3 regions of the Rummeliibacillus sp. TYF-LIM-RU47 genome follow, and region 2 is predicted to be linked to each of the others. Evidence: predicted binding sites of a transcription regulator. Region 2 holds the regulator's gene; each other region holds the start of a gene.
The links. Region 2 encodes LexA, which represses DNA repair genes until DNA is damaged. Its sites were predicted from a motif close to CGAACATATGTTCG; they were not measured.
Positions count from the first base shown of each region.

Region 1: a site for LexA is predicted at 1,177-1,190, ahead of ruvA (Holliday junction branch migration protein RuvA). Genes of this name have one in related genera too.
Region 3: a site for LexA is predicted at 1,635-1,648, ahead of F0527_RS07240 (carbohydrate kinase). Genes of this name have one in related genera too.

Region 1 covers NZ_VVIR01000001.1:1,965,231-1,968,519, forward strand. Annotated here, with positions in the region: gene ruvB (Holliday junction branch migration DNA helicase RuvB) at 1-487, opposite strand, end outside; gene ruvA (Holliday junction branch migration protein RuvA) at 507-1,127, opposite strand; gene F0527_RS09900 (phosphotransferase) at 1,253-2,113, opposite strand; gene F0527_RS09905 (LysM peptidoglycan-binding domain-containing protein) at 2,114-3,289, opposite strand, start outside.
Region 2 covers NZ_VVIR01000001.1:961,128-964,416, reverse strand. Annotated here, with positions in the region: gene F0527_RS04685 (DUF896 domain-containing protein) at 1-99, opposite strand, end outside; gene F0527_RS04680 (YneB family resolvase-like protein) at 229-885, opposite strand; gene yneA (cell division suppressor protein YneA) at 882-1,196, opposite strand; gene lexA (transcriptional repressor LexA) at 1,364-1,978, shown strand; gene F0527_RS04665 (GNAT family N-acetyltransferase) at 2,128-2,628, opposite strand; gene F0527_RS04660 (hypothetical protein) at 3,080-3,289, shown strand, end outside.
Region 3 covers NZ_VVIR01000001.1:1,438,172-1,441,460, forward strand. Annotated here, with positions in the region: gene F0527_RS07235 (amino acid permease) at 152-1,534, shown strand; gene F0527_RS07240 (carbohydrate kinase) at 1,680-2,789, shown strand; gene F0527_RS07245 (pseudouridine-5'-phosphate glycosidase) at 2,786-3,289, shown strand, end outside.

The DNA.
Region 1 (3,289 bases), 1.0 Mb from region 2:
CTGCCCTAGTGGTAGCGCCAACTAATGTAAAAGGAGGCAAATCCAACCTAATAGATCTTGCTTCTGGCCCTTTACCGACCACAATATCCAAACAAAAGTCTTCCATTGCTGGATATAGGACCTCTTCTATTGCTCGAGGCAAACGATGAATCTCATCAATAAATAGCACATCGCCAGGCTCTAAGGAGCTCAAAATCGCCGCTAAGTCGCCAGGACGTTCAATAGCTGGACCGCTCGTCATTTTGATATTTGTACCCATTTCATTCGCAATGACAGCGGCTAAGGTTGTTTTCCCAAGCCCCGGAGGTCCATAAAGCAAGACATGGTCTAAGCTTTCTTCTCGCATTTTTGCCGCTTCGATAAAGATTTTTAGGTTGTCTTTGACCTTTTGCTGCCCAATATATTGTGCAAGATTTTGTGGGCGCAATGACAACTCCAAACCTTCATCAAACGCAGTAGCTTCGCTTGATACGACTCGTTCTTCCATTTTATTTACCTCCTATCCGTTATTGTTGTTTTAACAGTAACTTCAAAGCTTGTTTCATATAATCTTCTGTTGTATTTAAGCCATCATTATTTTCAAGCGGTATGCGAATTTTGGCTAATTCTTTTTCAGAATAACCTAATGCTGTAAGTGCTAGCAAAGCATCCTCTAACTCATCTTTATTATGGTGAACACCAAATAGCGGCAGTTCATCTTGAGCACTTGCTAATTCTATATTATCAAGCAGACTGCCAAGCTTTCCTTTTAGATCAAGTATCATCTGGCGAGCAGTTTTCTTCCCAACGCCAGGGAATTTAACAAGGAACTTCTCATCCTCTTGTTCTATCGCCTGGATAACTTGTTGTGGATTGCCACTAGCTAATATGGCAAGCGCTCCTTTTGGTCCAATACCGGACACTTGGATCAGCTTTCGAAATAACTCTCGCTCTTCTAATGATTGAAAGGCAAATAATAGCTGTGCATCTTCCCGTACATGCATATGTGTATAGAACTTCACATTAGCTTTGTCCATTTGAAAAGCAAACGGATTTGGCGTGAATAACTGCCAGCCAATCCCTTGCTGTTCAACGACAATATATTCGGGGGTAATGCGTGTAGCCGTGCCAATTATGTAGTCGTACATAACATTCTCCTTTTTGCGTAACGATATTCATTATAGCACTTTTAAACGGCGGATGCATGTTCGCCTTCGCCTTAAAAAAGATAGGCCATGAAAGACCTATCTTAAAATATAATAATATCATTATTTTACCTACCACAATCATACCATAATTTTGGCCAAGAAGAGAGCGCCACTTCCGTAAAGCGTAATAAATCCTCCACAAACGTTTGTTGCTTTTCATTTTCGACTGTTTTTACATACAACCATTCACGCAACAACTCATTCGGATAACGCAATGCTTGCAAATAGCTGTTAGGAAAGTCTGATAATAACGGCTGCTCTTTTAGGAGCAATTTTAAATTGTATTGGACATGCGGCAAAACGCGATGCATCCACATGATGAGCTCTTCTTCTGGGTGGCCGTACGCACAAAGGTCAAAATCGATCATGTAGTCTTTCCCTTTGGCATCTTTTAAAAAGTTATGGTGAACGACGTCCCCATGCAAAATTGTTTTTTTGCTTGTCAAAGGCTCTACATTTTGCAGTTCTTTGAGCGCTTTTCTTGCATAAAGAACAAGCTGGTCACATTTTTCGTTGCCTAAGTATATTGAGATTTTTGGAATATGCATAATGAATTTCTGAAGGCGTTCTTGCCACTTCAATTGCAAATCATAAGCAGGCAAATAATAATCAGCCTTAGACCAATTAATATTCTTCCCCGTTTTGTGCAATTGTTGAATGAGCTCAAGAGATTTTTTGCGATCTATTTTTGATTTATAGTTAAATCGCCGTGCGTTTTTCACCCATGGTTGGGTTAGAATATTATTTTCTAACTTTGTATTAGGTAACGTATGTGGAAATTCCATGTCAGCAAGCGTATCATGAACCGCTTTCACTTTTTTCGCAACCAGTATATGCTCATATTTTTTGACCATTACTTCTTTATTGCCCGCTTGACATTGCCAAACATTTTTTTTGATTCTTTTTTTTATTTGAAAATTGTTCAACTAATAGGTCTCATAACCCGCTTGCGGGAATTGTGGCGCATAGTATGGATGGTAGGAGTATCCTTGAGCCGATAAGCAAGCTGGACAGTTGCAAGCTCCATGCCATTGGTGAGGTGGCATTGGATAATACGGCATGGCTTGAGGCATAGCATAAGGATCGAACTGCCACTGCTGGTCATATTGAGGAGCCATATTTGGCGGCATGCCATTTTGCTCCATTTGCTGCGGGAATTGACCATAATGATCATGCCCATGGAAGTCATGGTGTTTTGGTGTATCTAGTGAAGATGATTCACATTCTTGAGTTTTTTCAGGCATTTGCCACTGTGGCATTGGTTGTGCCATTGGTTGTGCCATTGGCGGTCCCCACTGCGGTGCAGGCATTGGCCACGGCATCACTTGTTGTCCTCCGCCACAGCTTCTACAGCCACTTATGTTCTGTGGTGGCATTGGCACTGCATGCTGATCAAACGTTGTTGATTCACACTCCCTTGTAGATTCCGGCATTTGCCACTGTGGCTGCATTGGTCCCATCCAATGGGGTGCAGGTGCATGCCAAATCGGCTGTATCGGCATTGGCATCATTGGATGGCTACCTCCGCAACCACAACTGCTGCAGAAATGTGGGAACGGTTTTGGCATTGGCATTATAGGGTGGCAAGGTTGATATACCTCTTCCTTACATCCTTCATATTTTGGAGGCAGTGGGGGTTGAGGTAAGTATGGCATTACAGGCGGTACTGGAGGTAAGCTTGGTTTGTACTCCACTACCTCTCTTTTCGGTTGAATGATGAATTGTTCTTCATGTTGCTCAATGATCTCCACTCTAGCTCTTACAGGTCGACTTTCTTCAAACGGGTGTGGATGAGGCATTGGCACTGGCTCCGGTGGAGGTACTGGTACCGGAACTGGAATAGGAACCGGAACTTCTTTTTCTTTAACAGGCATCGGCGGCTTTGGCGGCATTACTTTCGGTTGTTCTTTTGGCTTTGGAACATGATGCTCTTTTGGTTGTTCCTTTGGTCTTGGTACATGGTGCTCTTTTGGCGGCAACACCGTTTGTTCCTTCGGGGGGACAACCGGCAGCTCTTTTGGCTGGTGTGGCACCTCTTTTACTCTCGGCATTTCTTTCACCGGCGGTGTGTGGTGCTCTTTTGGCACCTCTTTTTTTGGTTC
Region 2 (3,289 bases):
AAGTGCTGTTTGTTCTTTCGCTTCCTCAACACTTAGTCCTTCTGCTTTTGATTTTCTAGACAGGAAATTAATGCGATCAATCTTTTCTTTTGGCAACATTTATATACACCCTTTCATATTCTTCATATCTTAAAGAGTATGTAAAATATGTTTTAAGTGCAAGCGTTAAGCATTATTTGGATATCAAGCCAACCTGTATCATAAAGTAAACTTTTCGACAGTTTACAGTTAATTATTGTGCTCTTCGAATTCTTTATAGCGTCTATGTACTGTTGCTTTGCTAAGTTGGAAGCCCAATCCATTTAAAGTAGCAGTGATTTCTTCAAATGTTAGCCCTTTATTTCTCAATTGAATAATCTGTTCAATTGGAGCATCAATTCTTTCTCTACCTTCTGGATTGCCCCGATCCTTTAAGTTATTTTCAGGCCTATAGCCGTTTTGTACAGCCCTTTTCATCCCACGACGTATTTTGGCATTATGTAATTTCCTTTGATATTCCTCTACTAGTGCCAATATTTCAAGCAACATTGTATCCATTTCATTCAGCTGGATATTGCCTGAATTATTAAGAGTAAAAATAGTCACTTCCATTTTATTAAGTAGATGTAATACGGCCATGCGACCATTCCCACGTCCTAATCGCGTTTCATCCTGCACAAACAATGCTGTAATATGTTGTTCTTTAATATAATCCAGCAAATCCATGAGTCCCTCGCGTTCTACGTCATAGCCGCTATGCCGATCTTTAAATACACTCATAACATTATAACCTTTTGTTTTGGCAAACTCTTTTAGTTCACTTTCTTGCCGTTCTAGCGAAGAATCTTGGGATTCTTTTTCTGTACTTACACGGCAATATAATACTGCTTCTTTCCCTCTATTCATTCATTTTCACTCGCCAACTCTATTCCTTTTTTATTCGTGTTAGTTTTTTTGTACGCAGGAATAGATAAAGTATGACCAGCTATAATGCGTCCGTCAATAATATTGTTTTTATCTTTCACTAAAGAAACCCACTCACTTTTGGATAAATCCCCTTTATAAAGTCCAGATAGCGACCATAAAGTATCTCCTTCTTGGACTTCTATGTTTGTGTAGCTAGTTGTATCCCGATTGATAACCATAAGAATAACCATAATCGCGAATATGAATGCAAATAAATAGGTGGTATTTCGATTTTTTTTAATCCAGTTCATAAGGATCTCCCCTTCATCGAATGTTTGTTCGTAGTTTATATAATTCAATATAATACGAACATGCGTTTTTGTCAAATAAATTTCGAACCTATGTTTGCATCCATTTAATAGACATGTTATACTTCATTTAACAATTAAAGAAAATTGCTGATAAGAGGGTGAGCAAATTGAAAAAGGTATCAAAAAGACAAGATGATATATTGGAATTTATAAAAGAAGAAGTACGCACTAAAGGATATCCGCCTTCTGTACGAGAAATAGGCGAAGCAGTAGGTTTAGCTTCCAGTTCAACTGTCCACGGCCATTTGAATAGATTGGAAAGCAAAGGGCTGATCCGCAGAGACCCGACAAAACCGCGCGCTATTGAAATCTTAGATCAAGGAAATGTTACCAAACAGGGTGTTATGCATGTTCCTTTAGTTGGGAAAGTAACTGCCGGGTTACCTATCACCGCTATCGAAAATATTGAAGAGTACTTCCCTATTCCTGACACTTACGGTGGATCAGATGACCATATTTTTATGCTTGAAATCATGGGTGAGTCTATGATAGAGGCAGGAATTCTCGATGGAGACTACGTGATTGTCAAACAACAGGCAACTGCCAATAATGGAGATATCGTAGTAGCTATGACGGAGGAGAACGAAGCAACAGTAAAACGTTTTTATAAAGAAAAGGGACACTTCCGTTTACAACCAGAGAATTCCTCTATGGAGCCAATAATTGTTGAAAACGTTGCTGTTCTTGGTAAAGTTGTTGGTCTTTATCGAAACATATACTGATAATTAAAAAAACAATCGAGTCTATTATATTACCTGTAGACTGATTGTTTTTTTATAAACACAAAACAGATAGCGCGGGTGTTAAATTAGGATTATTTTGCGCCTACTTAAAGTGCTATTTTGCAGTATGAAAACATTGCGTGTTTCTTTTATTTCTCAACTAGCTTTTTAATCGCCAACATGGACTTACCCTGAATAATACCTGTATCTTCAAATTTAAATGAAGCGTATAATGTTTTAGCTTTGATATTACTTGTTTGATAAAAGAGAGCTATATATTCTGCTTCACCATATGGCCACGTTACGATCTCCTTCAACATTTTTTCAAATGCAAGTTTGCCATATCCTTCCCCTTGGTAACTCTTTCCAATCATAATATGCCAAATAAAATAGCTCTTCTTGCCGTAAAAATCTTCCTTCTCAAACGATTCGTGATCCAACGTATCATAAATATACATCAAAAATCCAACCACCACTTCATCGGCATAAATGGCATAAGGTGTAGCAGGTATCCCTTCTGCATTCAACATATGAGCATCTGCAAAGCTTCTTAGGTTAGTAGTTTCTATAAAGTCTTTTTGGTTTTCTTCAACTTCAAGTGCTATTACTTTCTCTATGTTATCTCCAGTTATTTTTCGTAATTCAATCATTTTCTATTTTTTCTCCTCTCTTAATACAATCCACTACCTCCTTGCACAATCAAAACATAGTCACATATCATACGATTATTCTCATAATATGTTGTACAAAGTATTCACCAGTAATAAACTCTACTCATCCTGATTTTTCATTCTAGCGCCATACATAATTGTAATAAAACTTAAAAACTTCCATTAATCAATATAAGTAAATATATTACAGTGTATAATATAGGTAAATACAGGGTTATAAATTTTTAGATTTAACAGTCAGATGGTTTAACACATCATCCGTTGCGCAAAAATATCTCTCGACAATTGAGTGAAGCAAAAACACAACATTTCTGTTTTCCGAAGCGCTTAAGTATGAACGTGATAAGGCTACTATTATTGTTTAGGATTAAGGTTATCTGGGTGAAGTAAGCAAGACTAATATCAAAAAGTGACAGAGGTGGGTTTGAAGATGGATACTTTTAAAACTTCAGAAAATGATGACGGTTCTTATATTGACTTGGAAGTTCTACAACATTACTTGGCAACTGGAAGAGAAGTTGAATTCTCCTATCATAAAACAAAATACTATATAGCAAATAGCTCTCAAGGATATTTACTTTTAGAAGTATTTCCAGGTTCTGATACCGAGAGTAAGGGTATTTCTGATAGTTTTAATGAT
Region 3 (3,289 bases), 480 kb from region 2:
CATACTAATAAATGTTACCGCTTACAAAGGGGTGTTCTGATTGACTTTGCAACAAGATGAACAAAAAGTGTTGGTTAAACAAGGGGAAATATCTGCGGGAGCACAGGAAGAAACACATTTAAAGAGAAAATTAAAATCTCGCCATTTGACAATGATTTCAATTGGCGGTGCAATTGGTACTGGTTTATTTTTAAGCAGTGGTTCAGCCATTCATACAGCAGGACCAGGTGGAGCACTGCTCGGTTATATGTTAGTTGGAGCAATGGTCTATTTCGTTATGACAAGCTTAGGAGAAATGGCTGCATATATGCCAACTAGTGGATCGTTTAGTTCGTACGCCTCCAAGTTTGTTGACCCTGCTTTTGGATTTTCAATAGGTTGGTTATATTGGTTTAACTGGGCGATGACAATTGCTGCAGAATTGACCGCATCTACAATGATTATGAAATTTTGGTTTCCGGATAGCCCCTCATGGATCTGGAGCGGCGGATTTTTAGCTATTATATTCTTGCTAAATTATTTATCAGTTAAGGGCTATGGTGAAGGTGAGTATTGGCTATCGTTAATCAAAGTTAGTGCTATTGTTATTTTCTTAATTGTCGGAGTCTTAATGATTTTCGGAATTATGGGTGGCGAAGCAGTAGGGTTTAAAAACTTTACAATGGGTGACGCTCCTTTCTCAGGAGGCATTCTAGGAGTATTCGTAGTCTTTATTGCAGCTGGTTTCTCCTTCCAAGGGACTGAGATTGTCGGTGTAGCAGCAGGGGAAAGTGAAGACCCTGCCAAGAATGTTCCAAAAGCAATCAAAAGCGTATTTTGGCGTATCTTATTATTCTACGTTTTTGCTATCTTTGTAATAGGATTATTAATACCCTATACAAATGCCAATTTGCAAAATGATTCAGTTATGGTCAGTCCATTTACATTAGTATTGAAAAAAGCAGGGATTGCTTTCGCTGCGTCGCTTATGAATGCAGTTATATTGTCTGCCGTATTATCAGCAGGAAATTCAAGTGTCTACGCTTCAACTCGTATGCTATTTTCAATGGCGAAGGAGGGACAAGCGCCTCGAATTTTTGGTAAATTAAATAAACGCGGTGTACCAGTAGTGAGTATGATTTTCACTTGTGCAATTGGCGCACTTGCATTCTTAGCATCATTTTTCGGTGATGGAACTGTTTACTTGTGGTTAATGAATGCCATTGGTATTACTGGGTTTATATTCTGGTTAGGTATTTCAGTAAGCCATTATCGTTTCCGGAAAGGATTTTTAGCGCAAGGACATTCGTTAGATGAATTGCCTTATCGTGCAAAGTGGTTCCCGATTGGACCAATTTTCGCGGTTGCATGCGGTATAATTGTGATTATTGCACAAAACTTCCAAGCCTTTTTAGCTGATAAAGTTGACTGGGGTAGTGTAGTAGCAGCTTATCTAGGTATCCCACTATTTTTAGTCTTGTTCTTTGGTTATAAATTTGTCAGAAAGTCTAAAGTTGTTAAACCAGAGGAAATGGATTTTACGTTTAAAGATTAACGATACAGAGAAGCAGGTTTATTCCTGCTTCTTTTTTTGTTGATTTTAATGAAAAGGCTTTCATATTTTTATTGACAACAGAAAGAAAAGATATTATGATTAAACAAATGTTTGGTTAATAAACAAATGTTTGAAAGGTGATAAGATGCCTGAAAAAATAACTGATAAAGAGCAGTTGATTTTGAATGCGATACGCAAGAATCCTTATGTGTCTCAGCAAGAGCTTGCAGAGATGTTAGGCTTATCTCGTCCATCAATTGCTAATATGATTTCTGGGTTAACTAAACGAGGTAATATTTTGGGTAGGGCCTATATTTTAAGTGAATCCGAACAGATCATATGTGTTGGCGGAGCCAATATAGATCGGAAATTTCATATCAAAGATAACGCTCAATTAGGTACTTCGAATCCAAGTTATACTACACAAAATGCTGGAGGAGTGGCCCGTAATATTGCAGAGAATTTAGGAAGGCTTGGTTGTGATGTGTCGCTGTTTTCTGCAAGTGGTCTCGATATGGATTGGTCATTCATTGAAGACGCATCATCTCTTTATATGAAGCTTGATACAGTAGCTAAATTCCCTGAAAAGGCGACAGGTTCTTACACTGCTGTTTTGGATGCACAGGGTGAATTAATCATAGCCCTTGCAGATATGGAAGTATATGAAGCTATCACGCCTGATTTGCTGTTAAAAAATGAAGCTTTGTTAAGTCAATCCAAATGCATCGTGGCAGATTTAAATTGCCCTAAGGAGACCATTCAATTTTTGTGCAGCTTTGCTAAAAGCCATAACTTGCCAATAGTAATAATTCCTGTTTCATCTCCGAAAATGAATCGCTTGCCAGATGATTTGGCAGGGGTATCATGGATAATTACCAACCGAGATGAATCAGAAACTTACTTTAAAACTGAAATTAAAACAAATGAAGATTGGGAAAAGGCTGTTGAAAAGTGGCTAGGTTTAGGTATTGCTAATGTAGTCATCACAAATGGCAAAGAGGGGTCTATGATAGGTAATAGAAATGAAGGAATCCTACATATCCCACCCATACCAGTCGAAGAAATTGCTGATGTAACAGGAGCTGGAGATGCGTTTTCGTCTGCTGTTATTTACTCTTGGCTAGAAGGAAAACCTTTAACCGAAATAGCTAGAGCTGCAAGTGTGAATGCTTCTAAAACATTGGCATCACCATATACGGTTAGACAAAATTTATCCGCAATACAATTACAAAAAGACATGGAGGAATTATCATGAATGAATACATCACTTTATCTGAGGAAGTACGTGCAGCAAAAGAACAAGGGAAACCAGTTGTGGCTTTAGAGTCAACCATTATCTCTCATGGCATGCCTTATCCGCAGAATGTAAAAACAGCACGTGAAGTAGAGCAAATAATCCGTGATAATGGGGCAGTCCCAGCAACGATTGCTATAGTGGATGGAAAAATAAAAATTGGCCTATCAGATGAGGAATTAGAAATGTTCGGCAAGAGCTCAGATGTAGCGAAAGCGTCACGTCGTGATTTAGCTTATTTACTTGCTACAAAAAAACTTGGAGCTACTACTGTAGCTGCAACAATGATTTGTGCAGAGGCAGCTGGAATCAATATTTTTGTTACGGGTGGTATTGGTGGTGCTCATAGAGGTGCTGAGAATACTATGGATATTTCAGCAGATTTAGAGGAATTGGGTCAAACAAATGTAGCAGTAGTTTGTGCCGGAGCTAAATCTATTCTAGACTTAGGATTAACTATG